DNA from 2 places in the Clostridium sp. BJN0013 genome. Region 2 is predicted to be linked to the other one. Evidence: predicted binding sites of a transcription regulator. Region 2 holds the regulator's gene; the other holds the start of a gene.
The links. Region 2 encodes Rex, which represses fermentation and respiration genes when NADH is low (regulators of the CRP and FNR family bind a similar motif). Its sites were predicted from a motif close to ATTGTTAANNNNTTAACAAT; they were not measured.

Region 1 (4,942 bases), 670 kb from region 2:
TCCTTCTCCCATTCTGTATCCCCATCTAGCTTTTGGAAGTAGATATGGTGCAGCAGACATATTTTCTGTTCCACCAACTACAACTACATCATCATCCCCAGTCTTTATAATCTGAGCTGCCAAACTTACTGTTCTAAGTCCTGAGCCACAAACTTTATTTAGTGTAAAAGCTGGTACTTCTACAGGAATACCTGCTTTTACAGCTGCTTGCCTTGCTGGACTTTGTCCAAGACCTGCCTGTATTACGTTTCCAAATATAACTTCATCTACTTGTTCTGGTTTAATATTTGCCCTTTTTACTGCTTCTTTTATAACTATGGCTCCTAAATCTACAGCAGAAACATCTTTTAAAGTTCCTCCAAAACTTCCTATAGCTGTCCTTACAGCACTTACAATAACTACATCTTTCATAAAACAAGCCCTCCTAATAAATTTATTTAAACTTAAATATTTCGTAAAGCTCTAGATCAATCAAATTTCAAGTGTTTTAGATATTAGTGCTTATATTTTTAAATACAAACTATAATAATTTATTAAGAAAATTTCTATAAATGATGAAATTGTATGATATTACTTCACAATTATTTAAGTTTATAACTTAAACAACATTATTTAAAATAATTCATTTAATTCATACAATTCTAATACATTTTAATTATACTAACTAATTAATTTTTTATCAATATCTCTTGTTAAAAAAAACACAAAGTTTAATAAACGCACGTTTATGGAAAGTTTTCATACTATTCCTTAAGTTATTTAATTATATATAAGTATATTAACTTAAAATGACCAAATATGCTTTATTTTAAGATATTTTAAATTAGAAAAATTACTTATATTTACTTTTTTTATTTATTATTCTAATTTTTGTCTCATTAGTTTATTAAATAACAGTAATGACATCATAAAATCTTTATATATATATAAATAAAAAGAAGGACTTTATTAAAAATAATTTCCTCATACATAAAAAAAGATATTTAGTACATTTTTGCATTCCATGTTTGACAGACATAATAGATTTAAAAACAATAAAAACAGTATATCCTTAGTTAAGGTATACTATGAAATATATACTGGATATATTCAGTAAAAAAATTACAAGAAATCTAAAATTTATCTATGAAACAGTAAATGAAGATGCTATACTTGAAAATTTAATGACTACAAAGTGGATAGAACAAATCCTATTTGTTTCTGCATAGAATACTAATAATCGCTCAGGTTATTCCTCAAGATTGTCTTATATTTTCATTGGCAAGTATATTATACTCAAAACCTAGATATAATGTACTTCATGATACTGGTATATAACTAAACTCTATCCGGTAAACTTAATATCACTTTACAAATAACTTAGTTTTAAATTTTCGTCTAAAGAAAGAGAATAAACAAAATTTTTTACACACCTTAATATTTTACCTAACATTATTTTACTGTAATTGCTACTATAAATCCCTATATTAACAACCATTTGAGATAAACTAAATACTTAGAACAATTTAATTTTCTATGTTTCTTTCTTGTTGTGTAAATATTGCAATAAATATAAGAAAAACAATTTTAAAAAAACATAAAGTCTAATTTTAAACAGAGATAATTTTTATGCTTATTTTCAATTTTAAAGTATATAAATTATCTTAAGGAAAAATAAGCTACATTAAAAGTCTCTTGAATCTATACCATATAGATATAAGTATTCTAACTATATAAATCAAGTCACCTGTTTTACATACAGGTGACTTAAATAATATCCTTTATTTTATCTTTCAACTATTAGAGCAGTTCCCATTCCACCGCCTATACATAATGTTGCAAGACCTTTCTTTGCATCTCTTCTCTGCATTTCATGAAGTAATGTAACAAGTATTCTTGCACCTGAGCAACCAACAGGATGTCCAAGAGCTATTGCTCCACCATTTACATTTACTTTGCTCATATCGAATTCCAAATCTTTCGCTACAGCTAAACTCTGTGAAGCAAATGCTTCATTTGCTTCTATTAAGTCTAAATCTGCCACTGACATATTAGCTTTTTCAAGTGCTAATTTTGTTGCGTAGAATGGTCCATATCCCATTATTGTTGGATCTAATCCTTTACTTCCATAAGAAACAATTTTTGCAAGTGGTTTGATTCCAAGTTCTTTTGCCTTATCTGCACTCATAACAACCAATGCTGCTGCTGCATCATTTATTCCTGAAGCATTACCTGCTGTAACTGTTCCATCTTTTTTGAATGCTGGTTTTAATTTTGCTAATGTTTCAACAGTTGTTTCAGGTCTAATATATTCATCATTATCAAAAACTTTTTCTCCTTTTTTAGTTTTAATAACTACTGGTACTATTTCATCTTTAAATTTTCCTGCTTTTTGAGCCGCTGTTGCTTTTTGTTGTGATGCTGCTGAAAATTCATCCTGCATTTCTCTCGTTAAATTCCATTTTTCTGCTATATTTTCAGCTGTAATCCCCATGTGATAATTATTGAATGCTTCCCAAAGTCCATCTTTTATCATAGAATCAACTAACTTTCCATCTCCCATTCTCTGTCCCCATCTAGCTTTTTGGAGTAGATATGGCGCAGCAGACATGTTTTCCATTCCGCCAACTATAACAACATCAGCATCTCCAGCTTTTATAACCTGAGCTGCCAAGCTTACTGATCTAAGGCCTGAACCGCAAACTTTATTTAATGTGAATGCTGGCACTTCCACAGGAATACCTGCTTTTACAGCTGCCTGTCTTGCTGGACTTTGTCCAAGACCTGCCTGTATTACATTTCCAAATATAACTTCATCTACTTGTTCTGGTTTAATATTTGCTCTTTTTACTGCTTCCTTTATAACTACAGCTCCTAGTTCTACTGCAGGAACATCCTTCAAAGCTCCACCGAAACTTCCTATAGCTGTTCTCACTGCACTTACAATAACTACTTCTCTCATAAGTAAATCCTCCTAAAAGTTTATTTTCTTTTTAACTGAAACTTAACCTACATGATGTCAACATTTTAACCTAATAACAAGTTCATTATACTAAGTAATCATAACGTTGTCAATGTTGTTGTTAAAAAAAACACAAAGTTTTTTTATATGAAAAAATCTCAGTTTTTTATTATACGCTTCTATAATTACTTTATATATTTTTTTAATTCACTAACCTAAACATAGTATACTCAAATAAATTCCTCATATTCTCCTTTTTCTATGTTAAAGTACTGCAAAATAGCTGCAGCTATTCTTCTTGATGCCTTGCCATCTCCATAAGGATTTACAGCTTTACTCATCATATCATATTTACTAGAATCCAATATAAGTTCACTTGCCAATTTTACTATATCCTCTTTCTTTGTGCCAACTAATTTTACTGTACCTGCTTTTACCGCTTCTGGTCTTTCAGTTACATTTCTAAGCACCAATACAGGTTTACCAAGATGTGGAGCTTCTTCCTGGAGTCCTCCAGAATCAGTCATAACCATATAACATCTGTCCATTAAATTATGAGTTTCTTTAGTATCCAGAGGATTTAATAGATGAACTCTAGGAACATTTCCAAGTATTTTATATACCATATCTTTCACTTTAGGATTTAAATGTACAAGATAGATTACTTCTACTTCTTTATTTTCTTCTACTATTTTTTTTAATGCATTACAAATATTTTCAATGCCTTCTCCCCAATTTTCTCTCCTATGAGCAGTTACCATTATTACTTTACTTTTATGATAATCTATATTATTCAATTCAGCAGTATTAAATACATACTCTTTCTCTACAGTAAATTCCATTGAATCTATTACTGTATTCCCAGTAACAAATATTTCATTCATAGGCACTCCTTCCCTAAGGAGATTCTCTCTAGAACCAGATGTTGGTGCAAAATGGAGATCGGCTATATCTCCTGTAAGTTTTCTATTCATTTCTTCTGGAAAAGGAAAATATTTATCATAAGTTCTAAGACCTGCTTCTACATGACCTACTCTTATTTTTTTATAAAAAGCTGCTAGTGCTCCTGCAAATGTAGTAGTGGTATCTCCATGAACAAGTACCAAATCTGGATTTTCTTTATCAAATACTTCTTCAAGACCTTCAAGTACCTTATTAGTTATACCTGTCAATGTTTGATTGCTCTTCATTATATTTAAATCAAAATCAGGTATAATATTAAAAAGTTTTAGAACCTGATCTAGCATCTCTCTATGTTGAGCTGTAACACATATCTTATTTTCTATGCTATGCCTTTTTTCAAGCTCTTTGATTAAGGGAGCCATTTTTATTGCTTCAGGTCTTGTTCCAAATATTGTAATAATTTTAAGTTTATCCATATTAAAACCTCCATCTTTAGGTATCTAATATAATTGAAAGATACCTTAATCTTTATGTTCAAAAAATCCAACCTTCCAAGCTATAAATACTAAAATCACCATAATTATCACTAGAAGAAAATAAGATAGCTGTACCTTTATTTCCATAGCTATTATAGAAAGACTACCTAGTACTGCACTTATAGCATACATTGTCCCAACAGCTTGTTTTTGACTAAATCCCATATCAAGAAGTCTATGGTGAAGATGCCCTCTATCAGCTTGCATAATAGGTTTACCATTTATCTTTCTTCTTATCATAGCAAAAAGAGTATCATATATTGGTATTCCAAGTGCAAGAATAGGAACTGCTATAGAAAATGCTGCCGCAGATTTTACGGCTCCTTCAATGGATATAGATGCAAGTAAAAATCCAAGTAATTGTGCCCCTGTATCTCCCATAAATATAGAAGCAGGATTAAAATTATAGGGTAAAAATCCAAGTATAGACCCACACAATATAATGGCAAGTACTGCAGCTTCATATCTTTTATTTAATAATGCTATAATTAAAATAGTCAAGGAGGATATTAACCCAATCCCTGATGCTAAACCATCTAAACCATCTATCAAATTTAAAGCA
Region 2 (4,942 bases):
CTTCTGCATCAACTTTTTCTACATATGTTATCTGAGGTATTCCTAATTTTTCAGCTATTTGAGGTCCAACCTGCGCAGTATCTCCATCTATTGCCTGTCTTCCTGCAAATATTAAATCATAGTCTAAATTTTTAAGTGCTCCTGCTAATGCATATGAAGTAGCTTGAGTATCTGCTCCTGCAAAAGCTCTATCTGAAACTAATATTGCTTCGTCAGCTCCCATAGCTAGAGCTTCTCTAAGCGCATCCTGTGCCTGTGGAGGTCCCATGCTTACTACTGTAACTTTGCCGCCTACTTTTTCTTTTAAAACAATTGATTCTTCAAGTGCATTTTTATCATCTGGGTTTATTATTGATGGAACGCCTTCTCTTATTAATGTTCCTGTTTTTGGATCTATTTTAACTTCGTTCGTATCTGGTACTTGTTTTAAGCAAACTACTATATTCATTATGAACTCCTCCTATTTATTTAAATAAACTTCCTGAAATAACCATTTTTTGTACTTCTGAAGTTCCTTCATATATTTCAGTTATCTTAGCATCTCTCATCATTCTCTCTACTGGATAATCTTTAGTGTATCCGTATCCTCCAAAGAGTTGTACAACTTTAGTTGTAGTTTCCATAGCTACAGTAGCTGCAGCTAATTTAGCTCTTGCAGCATCCACTGTATAAGGAACACCTTTGTCCTTATTTACTGCTGCTTTGTAAACAAGATATTTCGCAGCTTGTATTTTAGTATCTAATTCAGCTGTATACCATGCTAATCCCTGGAATTTATTAAGAGATTTCCCAAATTGCTTTCTTTCTTTCATATATGCAATCGCTTCAGCTAAAGCACCTTCTGCTATACCCAATGCTTGTGATGCTATACCAATTCTTCCTCCATCAAGAGTCTTCATTGCTATACCAAAACCTTTTCCTTCTTTTCCTAACATATTTTCTTTTGGAACTCTACAATCTTCAAATATAAGCTCTGTAGTTGATGATCCTCTTATTCCCATTTTGTCTTCAAGTTTTCCTATTGAAAAACCAGGCATTCCTTTTTCAACTATGAATGCTGTTATTCCATGGTTTCCTTTGCTTTTATCTGTCATTGCAAATATTACAAAAGTATCTGCTGCTCCACCATTTGTAATGAATATTTTTTGTCCATTTAATATATAACTATCTCCATCTAAAACAGCTGTTGTCTGTTGTCCAGAAGCATCAGTACCTGCATTAGGTTCAGTTAAACCAAATGCTCCGAGTTTCTCTCCTTTTGCAAGTGGAATTAAATATTTCTGTTTTTGCTCCTCTGTACCAAATTGGTAAATAGGTGTTGCACAAAGTGAAGTATGTGCTGAGAGTATAACGCCTGTTGTAGCGCAAACCTTTGAAAGTCCTTCTACAGCTAATATATAAGATAGAGTATCTCCACCTGCTCCACCATATTCAACTGGAAATGGTATACCCAACATCCCATACCTAGCCATTTTATCTACTGTTTCTTGAGGAAACCTTTCTGTTTCATCTACTTCAGCAGCTAGAGGTTTAACTTCATTTTCTGCAAATTCACTTACCATTTGTTCTACAAATTGTTGTTCCCTTGTTAATGTAAAATCCATTTATTTTTACCTCCTAAATAGTTTTCATACTAAATATAGCATATAGCTTTTATTTGTCATTTTTTGCAATCTTTATTTGTAAACCTTTAAGCAAAATAAAGATTGCAGCTTATTGAATATGAGTTATCATTATAACCTTAAATTTTATTTAAGCTATTTATCTGATCTATTATAATACTAAATTACTTATTTTTAAAAGTCTTGTCTCTTTTCTCTACGAATGCCGTCATTCCTTCTTTTTGATCCTCTGTAGCAAAACATTCCCCAAATACTTCTGCTTCATAGGCTACAGCTGTATCTATGTCACACTGAATTCCTTGATTTATAGCAGCTTTACACAATCTAACAGCTACAGGTGCATTAGCAGCTATAGTATTTGCCAAATTTTTAACTTCCTCTAATAACTTATCTGGTTCAACTACTTTATTTACCAACCCTATTCTTAGAGCTTCTTCTGCATTTATTATTTGAGCAGTATATATAAGCTGTTTAGCCATACCTACACCTACTACTCTTGCAAGCCTTTGAGTACCCCCAAAACCTGGAGTAATCCCAAGACCTACCTCTGGTTGGCCAAATTTAGCCTTTGATGAAGCTATTCTTATATCACAAGATAAAGACAATTCACAGCCACCACCCAGAGCAAATCCATTTACAGCTGCTATGACTGGTTTATCTAATTTTTCTAGTTTCCTAAATACTTTATTACCAAGCACTCCAAATTTTCTTCCTTCAACTGTATTCAAGTCTTTCATTTCAGTTATATCTGCTCCTGCCACAAAAGCTTTACCTGCACCAGTAAGTATTACAGCATACACATTTTCATCTTCAGCAATATTATCTATTGCCATATCTATTTCTTTTAAAGTTTCTGAATTCAACGCATTCATTGCCTTAGGCCTATTTATTGTCAACAAAGCCACATTTCCATCTTTCTCAAGAATGATATTTTTAAATTCCATATTACTCCTCCCTCCTAAACCTTTTAAAAGCAACATTAACAAAGTATTGTTAATAATATCACAAATACACTTAAAAATAATTGAAGTTTTCACTTCATTTCTTATTATATACCTTAACATTATATATTTCAATATAAATTAATATAAAATATAAATAAATTTTATATTAATATTGCATTTTAACATTTACAGTAAAAATATATACCTTTAGGGTTTATTCTGCATCATTCAAAAGACAACTTAACGTCAATAAACTATCACTTAAATGAACATTCTCTACTTTTACATCTTCTGGTACAATAAGGTCTACTGGAGCAAAATTCCATATACCCTTCACTCCGTTTTTCACCAGAATATTGCAAACTTTTTGGCCATTATTACTAGGTACACATATTATACCTATGTCTATAACATTTTCCTTAAGATAATCAGCTAAATAATCTATATCCCTTATTTCAATATCTCTAATACTGATACCTATAAGTTTAGGGTTTATATCAAATATGGCCCTTAATTCAAAACCTAATTTTTCAAAACCAATGTAATTAGATATAGCTTGCCCTATATTCCCTGCACCTATTATAACTGTTCTATATACTTTCGTAAGGCCAAGTATATTGCACATCTGACTATATAACTCACTTACATTATACCCATATCCCTGTTGACCAAAATCTCCAAAACAATTTAAATCTTGCCTTATTTGAGAAGCTGTAAATCCTATTTTTTCGCTTAACTCCTTTGAAGATATCCTATCTACATCATTTCTCATTAAGTTGCCTAAATACCTATGATATTTAGGCAATCTCTTTATAACAGACATTGATATATCTTTTTTCTTATCCATACTGCACCTCATATCTATAACTATATCTTTTAATTATATATTATATATTAAAATTTATATATTAAAATAAATTATACTATAGTTTATAATTCAATTTTATTGCTATATAGTATTATCTTCAATTATAACATATGTTAATCCCCTGTTTTTTATTATTTTATATTTTTATTAAGGTTTTTCAATTTTTTTGATATTTGTATTATATCTATTATATCAATGATTTCTATTATATCAATAAATAATTTCTATATTTTAAATAAAATCTATAAAAAAATCATTTTACATAGTAAAATATTAAATTAAGGAAGGTGTTATCACTATGATCATTTTAAGCTGTAAAAATATTCATAAGAGCTATGGAGTAGATGTCATATTAGAAAATGTAACTTTCAATATAAACGAAGGAGATCGTGTAGCACTAATAGGTCCAAATGGAGCTGGTAAGTCCACCCTATTTGAAATTTTAACTAATAAGATAGCTCCAGACAGTGGAGATATGTTTATAGATAAGACTAAAACAATAGGATATTTGACCCAACATCTATCATTGAATTCTTCAAATACTATATACGATGAAATGCTCACTGTATTTCAGGATATAACTAACTTAGAGAACAAATTAAGTAAATTGGAAATTTTAATGAACGAACCCTATAATTCCAAAGATGAGAACTATCAAAGCAAATTGATTAATGATTATACTACCTATTCAGAACTTTATAAAAATAGAGGGGGGTATACTTACAAAGCAGAAATAAATAAAGTTTTAACGGGCCTAGGTTTTTCTATGGATGAATTCCATAATTCCATAAACATAATAAGTGGAGGTAAAAAAACAAGAGTTGCCCTTTGTAAACTGCTTTTAACAAAGCCGGACATACTTTTATTAGATGAACCTACCAACCATTTAGATTTAGAGGCTGTAGAATGGCTTGAAGAGTACTTAAAATCCTATAAAGGAACCGTAATTATAATCTCCCACGATAGATACTTTTTAGATATCATAACACAGTCAACTATGGAGCTTATAAATGGCCATGTAAATTTTTACAATGGAAATTATACCACTTCTTTGGAACTTAAAAAGAAGAACTATGAGATTCAATTAAAAGCATATAATATACAGCAGATGGAAATAAAAAAGCAAGAAGAAATTATTGAAAAATATAGATCCTTTAATAGAGAAAAAAGTATAAGGGCAGCAGAAAGCCGGCAAAAAATGTTAGATAAAATGGATAAACTGCCTCCTCCAGATAAAGATATAAAACTTAAAAATATAATGTTTAAAACTCAAATAAATAGTGGTAATGATGTACTCCATGTAGAAAATCTAAGCAAAGGATTTAATGAGAAGTTATTATTCCAAAATTTAAATTTTCAAGTAAAGAAAGGAGATAAAACAGCAATTGTTGGTAAAAATGGCTGTGGCAAAACTACTCTCTTTAAAATAATTATGGGACAAATAAAAGCTAATACTGGAATTTGCAAATTAGGTAAAAATGTTATAATAGGCTACTATGATCAGGAAC

Region 1: AB3K27_RS01710 (acetyl-CoA C-acetyltransferase) is a predicted target of Rex. The motif match lies at 3,059-3,078, and genes of this name have one in related genera.

What each region holds. Positions count from the first base shown of each region.
Region 1 is NZ_CP162495.1:307,009-311,950, reverse strand. It holds gene AB3K27_RS01720 (acetyl-CoA C-acetyltransferase) at 1-411, opposite strand, end outside; gene AB3K27_RS01715 (hypothetical protein) at 1,068-1,208, shown strand; gene AB3K27_RS01710 (acetyl-CoA C-acetyltransferase) at 1,766-2,941, opposite strand; gene wecB (non-hydrolyzing UDP-N-acetylglucosamine 2-epimerase) at 3,172-4,320, opposite strand; gene AB3K27_RS01700 (MraY family glycosyltransferase) at 4,366-4,942, opposite strand, start outside.
Region 2 is NZ_CP162495.1:3,737,153-3,742,094, forward strand. It holds gene AB3K27_RS19315 (electron transfer flavoprotein subunit beta) at 1-448, opposite strand, end outside; gene AB3K27_RS19320 (acyl-CoA dehydrogenase) at 465-1,604, opposite strand; gene AB3K27_RS19325 (short-chain-enoyl-CoA hydratase) at 1,787-2,566, opposite strand; gene AB3K27_RS19330 (redox-sensing transcriptional repressor Rex) at 2,781-3,413, opposite strand; gene AB3K27_RS19335 (ABC-F family ATP-binding cassette domain-containing protein) at 3,733-4,942, shown strand, end outside.